One region of the Aureimonas sp. OT7 genome, then DNA from elsewhere that is predicted to be linked to it. Evidence: riboswitches for the same ligand, from Rfam matches in the RefSeq annotation. Region 1 holds a riboswitch; each other region holds the start of a gene.

The links. A riboswitch is a leader RNA that binds a small molecule or an ion and turns the genes downstream of it on or off. The one in region 1 is predicted to bind cobalamin.
Region 2: linked by a shared signal. The riboswitch ahead of IGS74_RS12395 (TonB-dependent receptor) and the one ahead of IGS74_RS11405 (ribonucleoside-diphosphate reductase subunit alpha) in region 1 are both predicted to bind cobalamin.
Region 3: linked by a shared signal. The riboswitch ahead of IGS74_RS20295 (ABC transporter substrate-binding protein) and the one ahead of IGS74_RS11405 (ribonucleoside-diphosphate reductase subunit alpha) in region 1 are both predicted to bind cobalamin.
Region 4: linked by a shared signal. The riboswitch ahead of IGS74_RS16160 (DUF1852 domain-containing protein) and the one ahead of IGS74_RS11405 (ribonucleoside-diphosphate reductase subunit alpha) in region 1 are both predicted to bind cobalamin.

The regions. Positions count from the first base shown of each region.
Region 1 is NZ_CP062167.1:2,382,234-2,387,024, reverse strand. It holds gene IGS74_RS11410 (CHASE3 domain-containing protein) at 1-373, opposite strand, end outside; cobalamin riboswitch at 506-718, shown strand; gene IGS74_RS11405 (ribonucleoside-diphosphate reductase subunit alpha) at 826-3,624, shown strand; gene IGS74_RS11400 (ribonucleotide-diphosphate reductase subunit beta) at 3,659-4,753, shown strand.
Region 2 is NZ_CP062167.1:2,591,259-2,596,049, reverse strand. It holds gene IGS74_RS12410 (hypothetical protein) at 1-87, shown strand, start outside; gene IGS74_RS12405 (glycosyltransferase family 4 protein) at 60-1,391, opposite strand; gene IGS74_RS12400 (glycosyltransferase) at 1,309-2,565, opposite strand; cobalamin riboswitch at 2,688-2,884, shown strand; gene IGS74_RS12395 (TonB-dependent receptor) at 2,962-4,791, shown strand, end outside.
Region 3 is NZ_CP062167.1:2,840,743-2,845,533, forward strand. It holds gene pgsA (CDP-diacylglycerol--glycerol-3-phosphate 3-phosphatidyltransferase) at 38-619, shown strand; gene moaD (molybdopterin converting factor subunit 1) at 635-886, shown strand; gene IGS74_RS13570 (molybdenum cofactor biosynthesis protein MoaE) at 888-1,343, shown strand; cobalamin riboswitch at 1,384-1,579, shown strand; gene IGS74_RS20295 (ABC transporter substrate-binding protein) at 1,612-2,646, shown strand; gene IGS74_RS20300 (iron ABC transporter permease) at 2,685-3,683, shown strand; gene IGS74_RS13580 (ABC transporter ATP-binding protein) at 3,680-4,444, shown strand; gene ndk (nucleoside-diphosphate kinase) at 4,503-4,791, opposite strand, start outside.
Region 4 is NZ_CP062167.1:3,372,000-3,376,790, reverse strand. It holds gene IGS74_RS16185 (ABC transporter permease) at 1-278, shown strand, start outside; gene hisD (histidinol dehydrogenase) at 294-1,616, shown strand; gene IGS74_RS16175 (CsbD family protein) at 1,675-2,016, opposite strand; gene IGS74_RS16170 (host attachment protein) at 2,148-2,552, shown strand; gene rnk (nucleoside diphosphate kinase regulator) at 3,101-3,529, shown strand; cobalamin riboswitch at 3,619-3,831, shown strand; gene IGS74_RS16160 (DUF1852 domain-containing protein) at 3,934-4,791, shown strand, end outside.

The DNA of each region.
Region 1 (4,791 bases):
GTTCCGCCGTCTTGGCCGTCACACGCTGGCTCAGTTCCGACAAGTCCGCGCGGCCGCCCATCATCTCGTCCATCGCCACCTGCAGCCGTTCGACCCTGGGCGCGATGGACCCGATCTGCTCGCGATACGGCTCGAGGTAACGCTGGTCACGTGTCAGGAGATATCCGCGCTGGCCGGTTTCGGCATCGACGATGCGGGACAAAAGGTCAGCTGCCGCGCTCCGCACCGCGCGTGTCATGACGACTTTATCGAAATTCTGCTGGGTCAGCCGGGTCAAATACATCGAACCGCCAACGATCGCCAGAAGCAGAAGCAGCGCGGCCGCCAGGAAAGCGAATGTGCGGGCATAGAACTGCTTTTGGGAAATGGGCATCGGAACCAGGTGTTTGTTGCAACGATGCCCTGAATGCCGCAGCACGGGCTGAACCACAATCGAGAATTTTCCCGAACGCTTCGGCGCGGTGGAAAACCGACGAAGGCGGGTTGACACCCGCGACCGCGTAAAACAATCTGTTGTGGTCACGGTCTTCCATAGACACAAGATATGGAAGCTAAGAGGGAATTCGGTTCGCCGCTCAAATGGTTAGTCCGAAGCTGTCCCCGCAACTGTAGACGGGTAGCCCGCACCCAATCGCGCCACTGGAGCCTGGCTCCGGGAAGGCCGGGTGCCGGCGACGACCCGTGAGCCAGGAGACCTGCCGTGTCGATGAACCTTTCCCTGGGCGGGGTGTCCCGGCGGATCGTGTAGCTTGCCCGGCGTCTCGCGGCGCCGGTATGCAGCACGTGTCCGCCTGGCCTGTCCATCCTCTTCGACAGGAACAGCCGATGTCACTTTCCGCAGAATTCCCGACAGTCCGTCCGGCCTCGGAGGCGCAGGCCAGTCCCCTGCGCGTCGTCAAGCGCAACGGCCAGAGCGACGTCTTCGATGCCGGCAAGATCAGCATCGCCGTCACCAAGGCTTTCCTGGCCGTCGAGGGCCGGGAGGCCGCCGGTTCGTCGCGCGTGCACGACATCGTCGACGATCTGACGGATCAGGTTGCCTCGGCCGTGCAGCGCCGCGCCGGCCGTGACCATGTCATCCATATCGAGGACGTGCAGGACCAGGTCGAGCTGGCGCTGATGCGCGGCGGCCATCACAAGGTGGCCCGCGCCTATGTCCTGTACCGGGAGGAGCGCGCCAGGGCGCGGTTGGAAACGCAGGCCGCGCCTGCCGCACCGGCGATCGTGGTGCGCGAGCCGGATGGCGGCGCCACGCCGCTCGACATGGACCGCCTGGCGGCCGTCGTGGCCGAGGCGGTCGATGGGTTGCCCGGTGCGGATGCGGCGCTGATCGTCCGCGAAACCAAACGCAACCTTTACGATGGCATCTCGCGCGAGGAGCTGTCCGACGCCCCGATCCTGGCGGCGCGGGCGCTTGTCGAGACCGATCCGGACTATGCCTTCGCCAGCGCACGCCTGTTGATGGACAAGCTCCGGGCCGAGGCGCTCAGCTTCGTCAGGGGCGTGCCGACCAACGCCACTGCCGCCGACATGCAGGACGCCTATACGGATTACTTTTCGCGCTACCTCGCCCGCGGTGTCGCGGAACAGCTCATCGACCCCGAGCTCGCGCGCTTCGATATCGCCGTTCTCGGTGCGTCCCTGAAGCCGGAACGCGACCGGCAGTTCCAGTTTCTTGGGCTGCAGACCCTGTACGACCGGTATCTCCTGCACAGCAACGGTACCCGCTTCGAGCTGCCGCAGGCCTTCTTCATGCGGGTGGCCATGGGCCTTTCAGTCCGCGAAACGGACCGGGAAGCGCGCGCCATCGAGTTCTACGAGCTTCTGTCCAGCTTCCGCTTCATGGCGTCGACGCCGACGCTGTTCAATTCGGGCACGCCGCGCCCGCAATTGTCGTCCTGTTTCCTCACCACCATCGGTGACGATCTCAGCCAGATCTTCAAGTCGGTGCGGGATAACGCCCTTCTGGCCAAGTATTCCGGCGGCCTCGGCAACGACTGGACGCCGGTGCGGGGTCTTGGTGCGCATATCCGCGGCACCAACGGCAAAAGCCAGGGCGTGGTGCCTTTCCTGAAGGTGGCCAACGATACCGCTATCGCCGTCAACCAGGGCGGCAAGCGCAAGGGCGCGGTCTGCGCCTATCTGGAAACATGGCATGTCGACATCGAGGAATTCCTCGACCTGCGGAAGAACACCGGCGACGACCGCCGCCGGACACACGATATGAATACCGCCAACTGGGTGCCCGACCTGTTCATGGAGCGAGTCGAGGCTGACGCTGAATGGACCTTGTTTTCCCCGGACGAGGTGCCGCACCTGCACGATCTGTACGGCGCGGACTTCAAGGCGGCCTACGAGGCCGCTGAACGGGATGCCGCAGGCGGCCGCGTGCGTGTGCATCGCAAGGTCCGTGCCGTCGATCTGTGGCGGCGGATGCTGACCATGCTGTTCGAGACGGGGCATCCCTGGATCACCTTCAAGGACGCGTGCAACATCCGCTCGCCGCAACGCCATGCCGGTACCATCCATTCGTCCAACCTGTGCACGGAGATTACCCTCAACACATCCGCCGACGAAGTGGCGGTCTGCAACCTCGGCTCGGTCAACCTCGTCGCGCACCTGTCCGACGACGGGCTCGATGCGGACCGTGTCGCCGACACGGTGCGCACGGCGATGCGGATGCTGGACAATGTGATCGACATCAACTTCTACACCATTCCGGAAGCACGCCGCTCGAACCTGCGGCACCGCCCTGTCGGCCTCGGCCTCATGGGTTTCCAGGATGCGTTGCAGGCGTTGCGCATTCCCTATGCCAGCAAGGCGGCGGTGCGGTTTGCCGACGAGAGCATGGAACTGATCTCCTGGCACGCCATCGCCGCCTCCAGCGACCTGGCCGCCGAGCGGGGGCGCTACGAAAGCTACGAGGGCTCGCTCTGGTCGCAGGGCATCCTGCCCATCGACTCGCTCGGCCTTCTCGGCGAGGCGCGCGGCGCGGCCTTCGACGGTTCCGCACGGCTGGACTGGGATGCCCTGCGCCAGAGGGTTCGCGCCCAGGGCATGCGCAACTCCAATTGCATGGCCATCGCGCCCACGGCCACGATTTCCAATATCTGTGGCGTCTCGCAGTCGATCGAGCCGACCTACCAGAACCTGTTCGTCAAGGCGAACATGTCGGGCGATTTCACGGTGGTGAACCCCTATCTCGTCCGCGACCTGAAGGCCCGTGGCCTGTGGGACGACGTCATGATCTCGGACCTGAAATATTACGACGGCTCGCTCGGGCCCATCGACCGCGTGCCAGACGACCTCCGGCACCTGTATGCCACGGCCTTCGAGATCGAAAGCCGTTGGCTCGTGGCGGCCGCGGCCTGCCGCCAGAAATGGCTGGACCAGGCGCAGTCGCTGAACCTCTATCTGGCGAACCCGTCGGGCAAGGCGCTGGATGCCCTCTACCGCTCGGCCTGGAGGTCCGGCCTCAAGACGACCTACTACCTGCGCACACGCTCCGCCAGCCATGTCGAGAAATCGACGCTGACACGCAGCGACGGAAAGCTGAATGCGGTGGCGGTGTCCGCGCCGATGGCCTGCGCCATCGACGATCCGGATTGCGAAGCCTGCCAGTAACCATTATTCGCCAAAGACTTGGGATAACAAACTAATGCTCGACCTTATCGAACGAACGGACTCCGCTACGGCCGAGTCCGCCACCGGCCTTGGCCAGATCGACCGCACGGGTGGCCGTGTCGCCGTCGACGAAAAGCGGATGATCAATGCCCGTGCCGACGTCAACCAGTTGCTGCCGATGAAATACCGGTGGGCCTGGGAGAAGTATCTGGCGGCCTGCAACAACCATTGGATGCCGACGGAAGTGTCCATGCAGGCGGACATCGCGCTATGGAAGTCGGCCGACGGGCTGACCGACGACGAGCGGCGGATGATCAAGCGCAATCTCGGATTTTTCGCCGCATCCGAGTCGCTGGTCGCCAACAACATCGTCCTCGCCATCTATCGCCACCTGACCAATCCGGAATGCCGGCAGTACCTGCTGCGGCAGTCCTTCGAGGAAGCGATCCACACCCATACCTTCCAGTACATCGTCGAAAGCCTCGGCCTCGACGAGGGCGAGTTGTTCAACATGTACCGCGAGGTGCCCTCCATCACCGACAAGGCGGCGTGGGCGCTGGCCTATACGCAGAGCCTCGAGGACCCGGCCTTCCGCACCGGCACCGAGGACAACGACCGCGCCCTGCTGCGCGATCTGGTGGCCTTCTACGTCGTCTTCGAGGGGATGTGGTTCTATACCGGCTTCGCGCAGATCCTGTCGCTGGGGCGCCGGGGCAAGATGGTGGGCATCGCGGAGCAGTATCAATACATCCTGCGCGACGAGAGCCTGCACCTGAATTTCGGTGTCGACGTCATCAACCAGATCAAGGTCGAGAACCCGCATCTCTGGACGGATTCCTTCCAGGAGGAAGTGCGCGGGATGATCCGCGGCGGCGCCGAACTGGAAGCCGCCTACGGCCGCGATACCATGCCGCGCGGCATGCTGGGGCTGAATTCGGGCCAGTGCGAAAGCTACATGCGCTTCATCGCCAATCGGCGCTGCGCGCAATTGGGCCTGGAGGCGGTGTTTGCACCGACCGAAAACCCGTTCCCCTGGATGAGCGAGGCGATGGACCTCGGCAAGGAAAAGAACTTCTTCGAGACCCGCGTCATCGAATACCAGAATGGTGGCGCGCTCAGTTGGGATTGAGGATCGGCGTTCAAACGCAAGGGGCCGTTCGTCCGGAA
Region 2 (4,791 bases), 210 kb from region 1:
TCCTGCGTGGCGGGCCACCACCGCGCCGACGAGTGCGAGAATGCTCGTCTGGCCGAAGCCTATCTGACCCGCGTTTCCGCCCGCTGATCGACATCGCCGTGCGATAGAAGCGCGGCGATCCTGCCGATGCCGGCGTCGGCGGAAAAGTCGCCCGTCACACGGGCACGGGCCGCCGCCCCCAGTTGCAGTCGCAACGCAGGCCGCCCGATCAGCCGCTCCAGCGCCTCGGCCAGCGCCGCCGGGTCCCGAGGCGGCACCAGCAGCCCCTCCACACCATCGGTGACGAACTCAGGCACGCCGGCAAAGTCCGTCGACAGGATGGGCAGGCCCTGCGTGGCCGCCTCCATCAAGACGTTGGGCAGGCCGTCCCGGTCTCCGCCGTCGCCCTCGCGGCACGCCAGCACGAACAGGTCTGCCGCGCGTAGCGCCTCGATGACCTGCCCTTGGGGGCGCGCTCCCAACCAGTCGATCCGGCCGGCCAGGCCCAGCCGCTCCGCCGTTTCGGCAAGCGGCTTCGCCAGATCGCCCCCACCGATCTGCGTCAGGCGCCAGTCCAGCTCCCTGGGCAACATGGCGAGCGCCTGCAGGAGATCGTCATAACCCTTCTTGGCCACCAGGCGGCCGATGCTGACCAGCCGGACGGGGGTGTCCCGTCCGTTTCCGCCGCCATCGCGGACGGGCGGTGCCGGAAAGCGACGAAGGTCCAGCCCATGATAGACGAGGCGCACGCGGTTCTTGTCGCCGCCCGGCGACAGGCGCACGAGTTCGTCGTGGCCCTGCCGCGTACAGGTGGTTCCCCAGATGCTGTCGGCGATCTTTTCGCGCTTTTCCCAGTCCGGCGTCGTCCAGATATCCTTGGCATGGGCGGAAAAGCTGAAGGGCAGTTGCCGGAGCTGCGCCGCATAGCGTGCGACGGAAGCCGGCGTGTGCAGGAAATGCGCGTAGATTTGCGTGATCTGCGGCGATAGTTCCCGAGCCAGAACCGCCGCCTGGCCGATGCGCCGCAGCCGGTTGGGGCTCGGATCTCGGCGCAGGTCGGCAAGCGCCGTGCGGACGAAGCGGCCAAGGCCCTTCTGGCGTGGCAGCGCCAGTACGCCGCGCAGGACGCGCAGCGGATCGTCCTTCAGATATTCCGGCAGGTAGTAGACAGGCGCCGCGATCTGCTCGTGCATCGGGTGGCGCGCACGGTCCGTCGGGCGCCGCAACGACCAGATATCCAGACAAAAGCCCAGTTGCTCCAGCCCCAGGATTTCCTGTGCGATGAAGGTTTCCGAAAGCCGGGGATAGCCCTTCAGGACGACGGCAATTCTACCGGCTTGCGGTTCGGGCCGTTTCTTTCGAGGGGCTGGGGAACCAGCCTCGCACCGTTGCGTCGATTGTATCCAGTCCATCAAGCAGCCTTGGCAGGGTCTTTTCCGAAGGTTTCGGGCGTCCGGGAAGGGCGCGGATGGCTTCTGCCATCAAATGCGGGTTGCGGTGGGCGCCGTCTTCCAGCCCGGCACCGTCCAGGCACGTGATGAGGCCCAGCTCGGCGGCCCGCTCGGCGCGGATGGTCTGTTCCATGCGCGGCGTGCGGCGCGGCACGATCACGGATCGTTTGTCGAAGGACAGGATCTCGCAGAACGTGTTGTAGCCACCCATGGCGATGATGCCTTCGGAGTTGGCGATGAGGTGCTCGATTCTGGAATCGAAGGTGATCGCTTCCACGTCGGGCAGGCGGGCCACGCGCTCCATGAAGGCGGCACGCTGATCGGGCGGCACGAAGGGGCCGAAGACGATGAGCGCGCCAAGGGGCAGGGACCGGTCGGCCTCGTAGGCCGAAAGGGTCCAGTCGATCAGCCCTTCGCCGTCGCCGCCACCGCCCGTCGTAACGAGCACATAGGGTTTGCAGGTGATGGATGGGTAGGCCGCCGTCGCGGAGACCTGGGGCAGGTCGCGCCGGAGATAGCCGGTATAGATGATTTCGTTTTGCAGCCGCTCGGGCAGGGAAAAGGGCGCCAGCGGCTCGTGGATCTCGGGAAGGCCGTAGACCCAGACGTTGTCGTAGAAGGCAGAAAGCGCCTCGGTCGCGCCCTTGCGCTCCCATTCGGGCACGATCACTGCGGCATCGTCCAGGACGTCGCGCAGGCCCAGCACGATGCGCGCGCCTGTCGCCTTCAGGTGCTCCAGCGTCGGCAGCAACTCGTCGCGGAAGCCGGCGGGCTCCTTGTCGACGATCAGGAGGTCGGGGTTCAGGCTGCGCGCCGTTGCCATGATGACGGAGCGGCGGATCTGCACGGTCTCGTCCAGCGACAGGCGCAGATTGGAGGTTGTGTACCCGCCATTCGGCAGCTTGACCACGCCCGGCACGCGTACGTAATCGACGCCGTCCTCGAAGTCGAAGCGGCCGATGATGGGAGAGCCGGAAATGATGACGATTGAGGCGTCATCCATCGACCCGACCAGCCGGTTGGCGATGGCGCGGCAACGCCGAAGATGGCCAAGGCCGAACGTGTCGTGGCTGTAGATCAGGATTCTCGGTCCGTCACGCCCCGTCGGACGGTCTTGCCGAAAACTATGCGCCATCCTTGCACTCCGCGCTGACCGGACCGGCCCCTCATCTCCTTGTTACAGTTGCGTTGCGGCAGCACAACCAGAAAGTCAGCCATCCCTTATCCTGTGGATGCTTGTGAGGCCGCGGTACCGTGTCTATTGTGCCGCGCGACGGTGCCCCGAAAGGGCTTCAAAGGGAACGCAGTGCGCCATCCGGCCATGCTGCGGCTGCCCCCGCAACTGTAGGCGGAGACTGCCTTGCCATTATGCCACTGGGGCCAGCGCCCCCGGGAAGGCGGCACGGCGGAAGGACCCGCGAGCCAGGAGACCTGCCGTCAGCCGTGGTTGCACGCGAACATGTCGGGCGGGGTGCCTCGACAGGGCCGGACCTCGTTCGATGCAACCGGAAACGATGTTAACGAGGTTGCCTTGTCCATCCGCCTTGCTGCCTGCCTGACAGGCTCGGCTCTTATCGCCATTTCGTCCGCCGCCAGCGCACAGATCAGTTTGCTGCCGGCGGCGATCGCGCTGGACCCCGTCATCGTCACGGCCAACCGGACGTCGACGCCGGCGCGCGCCGTCGGCAGCGCCGTCACCGTCATCGACAGGGCCGAACTGGAGCGGCGGCAGGTGCGCTTCGTGGCCGACGCGTTGCGGAGCGTGCCGGGGGTGGGCCTGAGCCGCACGGGCACGGTGGGCGGCCTGACCCAGGTTCGGCTGCGCGGCGCCGAGGGCAACCAGACGCTCGTGCTCATCGACGGCATCGAGGTGAACGATCCCGCCAGTGGCGGCGAGTACGATTTCGCCAACATGCTTGCCGACGATGTGGAGCGGATCGAGGTGCTGCGCGGTCCGCAGAGTGCGCTCTACGGGTCCGACGCCATCGGCGGCGTCGTCAACATCGTCACCCGCAAGGGCGAGGGCCGGACGTCCGCTTCGGCACGCCTGGAAGGTGGTAGCATGGGCACGGCCAGCGGCCTCCTGTCCATCGGCGGCGCTTCGGGCGGCGCCGACTTTTTCGGCAGCCTCGGCGGCTACCGCACGGACGGCGCCTCGAGCGCGTCCGAGTGGCGCGGCAACCTTGAGCGCGACGGTTATGACAACGTCACGGGCTTCGCCAAACTCGGCTTCGATGCCACGCAGGACCTGCGGTTCGACATGGTGGGCCGCGTGACGGACCATCGGGCCGACGCGGATGGGTTCGCCGACGGCCTGCCGGCCGATGCGGACGCCGCGACACGCGGCCGGCAGATGTACGGACGTGTGCAGGCCCGGCTGGATACGCTGGACGGGCGCTGGCAGCACGTCGCCGGCATCAGCCGCAGCCATTCGACGCTGCGCTACTTCACCGATAGGTCCCGCACCGACGATTATGTCGGCGACCGGACCAAGGTGGACTATCAATCCAACGTCTTCCTGGCGCAGGAGGCCGCGCGCCTGGACCATACGCTGACCTTCCTTGCCGAGCACGAGGAAGAATCCGCCGAAGTGGACGGTGCATACTCCAGCTTCGACCGCTCCACCGGCCAGAGCGGGCTGGTCGGCCAGTACCAACTCGGTATCGCGGACGCGCTGTTCCTGACCGGGGCGGTGCGCCACGACATGAACGAGCGTTTCGCCGATGCCACCACATGGCGGGGCACCGCGGCCTACGATCTGTCGCGGACCGGAACGAAACTGCGCGGCTCCTATGGTACGGGTATCAAGAACCCTTCCTTGTTCGAACTGTTCGGCTATGACGGCACCTATCGCGGAAACCCCGACCTGAAGCCGGAAAAGGCGGAAGGCTGGGACATCGGCTTGGACCAGTGGATCCTGCGCGATGCGCTGTCGATCGAAGCAACCTATTTCAACCAGCGCATTACCGACCTGATCCAGGGAGCGGGTACGACGTCCATCAACCTGGACGGTACGTCCACGATCCACGGCATCGAGCTTGGGGTGACGGCCTATCTTCTGGATGGGCTGACCGTGCGCGCGGCCTATACGTTCCTCGACGGCGATGACGCGGACGGCGTCACCCTGGCCCGCCGTCCGGAAAACGTCGCGAGCCTCGACATAGGCTACAGCTTCCTGGACGGTGCGGCTGCGCTCAACCTCGGCATCCTTTATACCGGCGGACAGCAGGATATCGCGTTCGATGCCTTCTACAACCAGTCACGCGTGGAGCTTGATCCCTATACGCTGGTGAACCTCGCCGGATCGTATCGTTTCAACGATCATGCGGAGGCCTTCGCCCGTGTCGAAAACCTGTTCGGC
Region 3 (4,791 bases), 460 kb from region 1:
AGCGGTTCAAAGGGCCAACGAACTGCGGACGGTAACCATGGCATCCAAGGCACTCAACCTGCCGAACATCCTGACGTATGCGCGCATCATCGCGGTGCCGCTGGTCGTCCTGTGCTTCTTCGTGGAGGGGCGGCTGCACGGGTCCGACACGGCGCGCTGGTGGGCTGTCTTCCTGTTCGCCACGGCCAGCCTCACCGACTGGCTCGACGGCTATCTGGCGCGCGCATGGCAACAGACCTCGACCATCGGCCGCATGCTGGACCCCATCGCCGACAAGCTTCTCGTGGCGGCCGCGCTTCTGGTTCTGGCGGCCGACGGCACCATTGCCGGCTGGAGCATCTGGGCCGCCATCGTGATCCTGTGCCGGGAAATCCTCGTATCCGGCCTGCGCGAATACCTGGCCGAGCTGAAGGTGAGCGTTCCGGTGACGCGGCTGGCCAAGTGGAAGACGGCGGCGCAGATGGTGGCCATCGCCTTCCTGCTGGCGGGCCCGGCCGGAGACCAGATTTTCCCCTATGTCACGGAACTCGGCATATTCTTCCTCTGGATCGCGGCGCTGATCACCCTTTATACCGGCTATGATTATTTCCGAGCGGGCCTGCGCCATATCGACGTCTGACCGGGAGGTCGCGCCATGAAACTCGCCTATTTCGCATCCATCCGGGAGCGCATCGGCCTTGCCGGCGAGGATGTTTCCCTGCCGGCCGACATCGGCACCGTGGCCGACCTGATACGCTGGCTGGAAGGCCGCGGCGAAAATTATGCGCAGGCCCTGAAGACGCCCCAGCTCGTGCGTGTCGCGCTAGATCATGAGCATGCACGGCACGATGCGCCGCTGGCCCGCGTTCGGGAAGTCGCGTTCTTCCCGCCGATGACGGGGGGATGACATGGCACTCGTCCGCGTCCAGGCCGAGCGCATCGATTTCGCGCAAGCGGCGTCCACGCTGCCCTCCGACGGCTCGTTCGGCGCGCTGGTCAGCTTTACCGGATACTGCCGCGACGAAGCCGGGCGCCTCGCCGCGCTCGAGATAGAGCACTACCCGGGCATGGCAGAAGGGCAGATCGGCAAGATCGCCGAATCCGTCGCCGCACGCTGGCCGCTGGCCGGCTGGGCCATCATCCATCGCTTCGGCATGATTCTGCCCGGCGAGGAGATCGTCTTCGTTGCCTGCGCTTCGCAGCATCGGCAAGCCGCCTTCGAGGCCGCGTCCTGCATCATGGATTTCATGAAGACCGAGGCGCCGTTCTGGAAACGCGAGCATCTCGTGGATGGCAGCGTAGGCGCATGGGTAGAGGCCCGCGATACCGACGCCGCCGCAACGGACCGATGGCACAGGCTTTGAGCCGCAGCCAGCATTGCGGTTGTGAAGGCCCGCGCCGTCTGGTAGCGACATCGGTGCCGGTTTCCGCAAGGAATTGAAAGGGAATCCGTAGCTGGCCTCAAGGCCGGCCAAACGGAACTGCCCCCGCAACTGTAGGCGGTGAGCGCCGCGCGATTTCGTCACTGGGGATCCCCCGGGAAGGCCGCGCAAGCTTCGACCCGCCAGTCAGGAGACCTGCCGGCACGAACAGCAACGCGAACTGGGCGGGGTTGCCCAGGAAGGTGTCGACATGGCGAATTTCAATCGGGCCCGCGCCCGGACTTTCATCTCCTCGCTCGCATTGGCGGCGTGCCTGGGCTTCTCTGCCCAGGCTACGGCGCAAACGACCTATCCGCTGACGCTGCAAAACTGCGGTGTCGATATCCGGTTCGAGGCCGTGCCGGACAGCGTCGTCGCCGTCGGCCAGGCCGTCACCGAGATTCTTTATTCGCTCGACTTGCAGGAGAAGGTTGCCGGCACGGCAGTCTGGTTCACCGACGTCCTTCCGCAATTCGAGGAGGCAAACGCCGGAATCGAGCGCCTTGCCGACAACGATCCGAGCTTCGAAAGCGTCGTCGCCAAACGTCCGGGGCTGGTTGCCGCGCAATATGAATGGCATGTCGGCCCTCAGGGCATCGTAGCGACTCGCGAGCAATTCTCCGATCTTGGCATTCCCACCTATATCCTGCCGTCCGACTGCGTCGGCAAGGACAACACCGCGGGCTCCGATGGAACGCGGACCGCCATGTATTCCATGGACACTCTCTACCAGGGCATTACGGAGCTCGCCGACATTCTTGCCGTACCCGAGCGCGGCCGGGCCCTGGTGGCCGACCTGCGCAACCGGGAAAGCACGGCCATCGAGACGGCACAGGCGCTGGGGATGGACGATGTCAGCGCCATGTTCTGGTTCTCCTCTCCCGAGCTTTCGGGGGATCCGTTCGTTGCCGGAAGCAAGGGGCCTCCCGCAACGATGATGGATGCGCTTGGGCTGCGCAATATCATCGAAAGCGACGAGGAGTGGCCCCTCGTAAGCTGGGAAACCATCGCCCGCGCCGACCCATCCATCATCGTGGTGGCCAGCATGGACCGGCGCCGCTTCGAGGCCGACGACTACGAGAAGAAGCTGGAGTTCCTGCGCACCGACCCGGTTGCCAGCCAGATGGACGCGGTCCGCAACGATCGTATCGTCGTGCTGGACGCGCATGCGATGGACCCTTCCATCCGCAACATCGCGGCACTGGAAACCCTTGCCGACGCCTTGTCCAAGCTCGACGCACGGTGACGGCAGCCGGTATCGCAAGGGCGCGGCCCGCGACGCCCATTGCCTGGGCGGGCGCGGGCGTCGCGATCCTGACGGCGGCGATCCTTGCCGGTATAATCATCGGTGAAACGCCCTTGCCGCCGTCGCTTGTCGGCTCCGTCCTCGCCAACAAGCTTTTCGGCGCCGCCCATGCGGTGGACGCCATCGATTCCGGTATAGTCTGGAACTACCGCATGCCACGCACGCTGGTTGCCGCGGCATGCGGTGCCGGGTTGGCGCTGGCCGGCGTGGTCCTGCAATCTTTGGTGCGCAACGCCTTGGCAGACCCCTATCTTCTGGGTGTTTCGGCGGGCGCTTCCACCGGCGCCGTCGCGGTGACGATCATGGGAGTCGGGGCTGGCGCCATCGGCCTTTCGGCCGGGGCTTTCGCGGGGGCGGCGCTGGCGTTCCTTATGGTCGCCGCCCTTGCCCGTGCGGCGGGCGGCGGGCCGGCGCAGATGGTTCTTGCGGGCATTGCCGGCTCGCAATTGTTCAACGCTCTCACCTCTTTCTTCATCGCCCGCTCGGCCAATGCGGAACAGGCGCGCGGTATCATGTTCTGGCTGCTGGGCAACCTGTCCGGCGTGCGCTGGCCCGACGTTTCGCTTGCAGCACCGGCTGCGGCGCTGGCGCTGGTGGTCTGCCTGTGGTGCGCGCGCGGTCTCGATGCCTTTTCCTTCGGCTCGGAAGCGGCATCCTCGCTCGGTATCGATGTCCGGCGCATTCGAATCGCCCTCATCGGCGTCGTCACGCTGACAACCGCCATCATGGTCAGCCTGGTCGGCTCGATCGGCTTCGTCGGACTGGTCGTCCCTCATGCCGCACGCTTCATCGCCGGTGTGCGGCACCGCCGGCTCATCCCCGCTTCGGCGCTGCTGGGAGCGGTTTTCCTGATCGCCGCCGATATCGTGTCGCGCATGCTGATCCCCGGCCAGGTCGTTCCGATCGGCGTCGTGACCGCCCTTGTCGGGGCACCGGGCTTTGCGCTGATCCTCGTGCGCAGGCGCATGCGCCCATGAGGGTAGAAGCCAGGGATCTCCACTGGGCCGTCGGTGGCAAGCCGATCGTCTCCGGCGTCAGCCTCGACATCGCGCCCGGCGAGACGCTTGGCGTCGTCGGGCCGAATGGGTCCGGCAAGTCGACGCTTCTGCGCCTTTTGGCTGGCCTGCTGCCTTCGAATGGCGTTGTTCTGGACGGCAGGCCGGCGTCAGGCTTCACGCGGCGGGATCTGGCGCGAAACCTTGCCTTCGTGGCCCAATCCTCCGATACGGAGGAAGCGCTGACGGTCCGCGATTGCGTGGAACTGGGCCGCACACCCTGGCTTGCGCCCTTTGCGGCGCCGAGCGCGGCCGACCTTGAGATTATCGCGCAATCCATAAGCGCCGCGGGCCTCGACGGGTTCGACACCCGTTTCTGGAGCACGCTGTCGGGCGGCGAGCGCCAACGCGTGCACATTGCGCGCGCCCTGGCGCAGCGCCCGCGCCTGCTGCTCCTGGACGAGCCGACCAACCATCTCGACATTCACCATCAGATGGAAGTGCTGCGGCTCGTCTGCGCGCTGCCGGTCACGGTGGTCGTGGCCTTGCACGATCTTAACCAGGCACTGGGATGCGACCGGCTGGCGATCATGGAAAAAGGGCGGCTCGCCGCATTGGGCAGGCCGGCCGACGTTTTGACCGAAGCGCGCCTTGCATCGATCTTCCGGGTCGGCAGCCGTACCCTGACCGACCCGAGCGACGGGCACCGCGTCTACCGCTTCATTCCGCTGGATCGCAGATAGCAGAACGCCCGCCCGGCAAGGCCGGACGGGCGTACATCATGCCGGAAGGACGAAGCCTTCAGCCGACGATTTCGGTCTCGGCGAACCAGTAGGCGATCTCCTGGCTGGCCGTCTCGGGCGCGTCGGAGCCATGAACCGAGTTTTCACCGATGGAGACGGCGAAAGACTTGCGGATCGTGCCCTCTGCGGCGTCGGCCGGATTGGTTGCGCCCATGACTTCACGGTTTTTCAGGATGGCGTTCTCGCCCTCCAGAACCTGCACGATCGTGGGGCCGGAGGTCATCGTCTCGACCAGTTCGCCGAAGAAGGGCCGCGCCTTGTGGACTGCGTAGAAGCCTTCGGCCTCG
Region 4 (4,791 bases), 990 kb from region 1:
TGGCAGTGTTTTTCCACGTCACGCTTCCGGCGGTGATGCCCGGCGTCATCAGCGGCGCGCTCCTGATGTTCATCCTCGCGCTCAACGAATTTCTGGTCAGCCTTCTGTTGACCGACGCGCGAACGGTGACGCTGCCGGTGCAGATCTATAATTCCATCCGCTCGATCATCACGCCGGATCTCGCGGCGGTTTCCGTCGTCTTCATCGTTTGCGCCGCGCTGGCGATCGCGCTGCTCGACCGGCTGGTCGGGCTAGACATCTTCCTCAAGTCGAAGTGACAGGATCAGCCTGCAATGTCCGAAGTTTCGTTTCATGATTATGCCGCCCTTCCGTCCGACGCGCGCGCCCGGCTGATGAAGCGCTCCGAGGCCGACCTTTCCCCGATCATCGACAAGGTGCGCCCCATCGTCGAGGCGGTGCGCACGGAAGGTGACGCGGCCCTGGTTCGCTTCGGGCGCGAATTCGATCGTGCCGAAGGGCTGGCAGCGGATGGGCTGAAAGTGTCGGACGCGGAATTTGACGCTGCCTTCGCGGCGGTGGACGCGGCGGTCGTGGACGCTATCCGCTTCGGCATCGACAATATCCGCAGCTTCCACGAGGAGCAGAAGCCGGAGACCATGTGGATGAAGGAGATCCGGCCGGGCGCCTTTGCCGGTGACCGGTTCACGCCCATTCGCTCGGTGGCGCTGTATGTGCCGCGCGGCAAGGGATCCTTCCCGTCGGTGACGATGATGACGGCGGTGCCGGCGGTGGTCGCTGGCGTGCCCGATCTGGCCATCGTTACGCCGCCGGCCCCCGATGGCGGCGTCGATGCTGCGACGCTGGTGGCTGCGCGGCTTGCAGGGGTGGAAACGGTCTACAAGGTGGGGGGCGCACAGGCGGTGGCCGCCGTGGCCTTCGGTACCGAAACGGTGAGGCCTGCCCTGAAGATCGTTGGACCTGGAAGCCCGTGGGTGGTGGCGGCAAAGCGGCTGCTGGCCGGAACCCTCGACACCGGGCTGCCCGCCGGCCCTTCGGAATCCATCATCTTCGCCGACGACACGGTCCATGGCGGCCTGGCGGCGCTGGACCTCCTGATCGAGGCCGAGCACGGGCCCGATTCCTCCGCCTACCTCGTCACCCACAGCCGCCGCGTCGCAGATGAAGCCCTTGCCGCCCTGCCGGACCTTTGGGCGCGGATGAGCGCTCAGCGCGTGGATTTCTCACGCGCGGTTCTGACGGGTCCGACGGGCGGCATCGTGCTGACCGGATCGGTCGAGGAAAGCTATGATTTCGTCAACGCTTATGCCCCCGAGCATCTGGAGATACTGTCGAAGGAGCCCTACGACCATCTGGGCCGGATCACCGAGGCGTCGGAAATACTTCTGGGGCAGCATACACCATGCAGCATCGCCAATTTCGGGCTTGGGCCGAACGCCGTGCTTCCCACCAGCCGCTGGGCCCGCACCTATGGACCTCTTTCGGTGACCGACTTCGTCAAGCGCAGCTCCGTCGGCTACGTGACCGCGGCGGGCTTTCCGCTGCTGGCCAAACACGCGCACACGCTGGCGCTGTACGAGGGCTTCTCATCCCATGCGCTCGCGGTCTCGCCGCTTCGCCAGGAGTTCATTCGATAAAGAATGCAAAAAGGCCCGTCGCGGTGTGCGGCGGGCCATTGCCTTGGCGTGTGATTTCTCAGCCGCGATCGCGCATGGTGATGCCGATGGCAAAGCCGATGAGACCGGCAACCAGCAGGGACGACAGGGGACGGTCCTGAACCTGGCGTCGCACGACCTTCTGGCCTTCATGCGCGTAAGCGCCGGCGTTCTCGTAAATGTCCGATGCATAGCGCGAGGCTTCGTCGGCCGCGTCGCGGACGGCGTCACGGCCCTGTCCGTAGAGGTTCTGTGCCTTGCCCTCGGTCTCGCGTACCCGGCCTTCCGCCGATTGGCGGTCCGATCCGACCGCATCGCCAAACGCGCCCTGAACCTTGCCGCCGAATTCCTTGGCGGTGCCTTCAAAACGGTTCTTGTCCATATCCGATTTCTCCTGCCGTAAGCGTCGAACATTCCGATGTGCCCTTATAAGGCCGCAGACGGCGATTGGTTCATTTTGGGAGCGTTCTGGACGTCAACGCGTTTCTGTCTGGTCCAAGGATGGAGATGAGAATGCGAATTCCCAAAGACACGATGGTTGCGGTGGTCGATGGAGCGAAGTTGAGCTTCTTCCAGAATACGGGAGACGAGCAGAACCCCAAATTGAAGCCGGTGGCCACGGGCGACATCGATACCGATAACAAGAGCGGCGGTGTCGGCCACGCCAGCAGTTCCGCGAACCCCGACGACAATACGCAGGACGAGGACGGCTTCGTAGCCGGAGTGGTCGCCAAGCTGAACGACAGGGCCGTGACGGGCAAGCTCAAGAGCCTCATCATCATTGCCGCTCCCCGGGCGCTTGGCGAGATGCGAAAGCATTATCACGCCAAGCTGAAGGAGGCTTTGATCGGCGAATTGTCGAAGGATCTGACCGGCCAATCGAGCGACGACATACTCAAGGCGATCGCAGCGGGTTGAGGCTGCTTGCCGGGCGCCGGCATGCGGTCAAAAACCACTGCCGGCGGCCGGGCCCGAAGCGGCCGGACACGAAAAAGCCGCTGGGGATCTCACCCAACGGCTCCGGCGCTCTCTGCAGAGATGTGCGATCTCGGTGACTCAACTCGCCAGTACATCCGTGGTCGGACGAAACACCAAAATCATGAGCGCATCAACCTCTCGGGGACGCGCTGCACTGCCTCTATATGGACGCGCCATAGCGAAAAGTCAATCGCCATGCTCAAGTTCTGCAAAAATGATGAAGGGGGGCTCTCGCTTGACTTCAGGCGGGCTAGAGCCCAGGTCTATGGCATGTTGACGACCGACCACCCCCTCTTGGCATTTTTCAGGGTGTGCCCCATCGCGGGCATCTGACCCCCGGCCAGGGCCTGTCGCGTCCCGGTCGTGGGGCACAGGCCAGTTTCCGACCACTGCGGACATCGGGCCGGCAGCGACACCAGCAATCCCGGATTTAGATAACAAGCGCCGCGTCGCCTCTGCGCGCGTGCGCCAGACATGAGGGCATTCAGATGGCTCGGGCAACCAGGCAGAACCGCAAGCCGGCAATCACCGTGACGCGTACCGACAGCGAGCGGCTCTGGCGGCTGGCCGATACCCTTGCCGAGCGCAACCCGGCCGTGGCCGAGGAACTGCTTGCGGAACTGGATCGTGCAAAGATGGTCGAGGATGGCCGGCTGCCCGCAAATGTCGTGCGCATGGGCTCGTCCCTTCGGTTTACGAGTGACCTCGGCGAGGATCGGCATGTCACGCTCGTGTTCCCGGGCGAAGCGGACATCGCAGAAGGCAAGGTCTCGATCCTGACGCCGATCGGCGTGGCATTGATCGGCCTGTCGGCCGGGCAGTCCATCAACTGGACGGCCCGGGACGGGCGGACCCATCGCCTGACGGTGGAGTCCGTCGAAGCGCCGGCGTCCGAACGTGCTGCCTCCTACTCGTGAGGGCGAAGGAGTCTGGCCGAACAGGATCATGGTGACGCCAGGATATAAGGATATCCTTATATCCACTTGACTCTATCAGCCCGATGCAGCAGGCTTGCCAGGCTTAAGGTCTCCGGTCGTCGCCTGCGACGCGCCGGAGCTAAGAGGGAAGCCGGTGATCCGTCCATGCGGAAAGTCCGGCGCTGCCCCCGCAACTGTAAGCGGTGAGCTTGCGTCCAGCATGTCACTGGGTTCTGCCTGGGAAGACGGACGCAAGTGGTGAGCCGCAAGCCAGGAGACCTGCCTTCAGCAAAACAACGTCCACGGGCGGGGTGTCCCAGTGTGCCGTAGCGGAAGCCGCATCGTCGCGGCCCCTCATGCTATGCGTCTGCTGACCCATGCCCCCAGATCGAACGGGGCACAGCATGTCTCAGAAGTTCAATTTCTCCGTCAGGAGCGTCCCTTTCAACGAGGACTACGTCCCCTCGGAAGGCACGCGCATCACCACCAACTTCGCCAATCTGGCGAGAGGCGATAACCGCCAGGAAAATCTGCGCAGGGCACTGCGGATGATCGACGGTCGGTTCAACGCACTGGCCGGGTGGGACAATCCAGGGGGCGATCGCTATTCGGTCGAGCTGGAGATCGTATCCGTTGCGTTGACCCTCGGCACGCTGGGCGCGGGGGATGCCTTCCCCCTGATCGAAGTCCTCAAGACGACCATCGTCGATCGCAAGGCCGGCCGGCCCGTCGACGGAATCGTAGGCAACAACTTCTCATCCTATCTGCGGGATTTCGACTTTAGCGTGGCGCTGCCGGAGCATAACAGGGGTCGATCGGACTTCAGCATTCCGACCGATTTCGGCGACCTGCACGGGCGTATGTTCACGAGCTTCCTGCGTTCCGAGACGTACCGTACGCATTTCAGCAAGCCGCCCGTCATCTGCATCAGCGTGTCCACCGGCAGGACATACCATCGGACCGACAATCGCCATCCCGTCATGGGGGTCGAGTATCGGCAGGACAAGCGCTCGCTGACGGATCTGTACTTCGGCAAGATGGGCATGGAGGTTCGCTACTTCATGCCGGCGGGAAGCGTCGCGCCGCTGGCCTTCTACTTCATTGGCGATCTGCTTTCCGACTACTCCAATCTGGAACTGATCGGGACGATCAGCACGATGGAGACGTTCCAGCGCATCTACCGTCCCGAAATCTACAATGCCAATGCCGCCGCGGGGGCAATCTATCGGCCCAGCCTGAACCATCACGACTATTCCCTGACC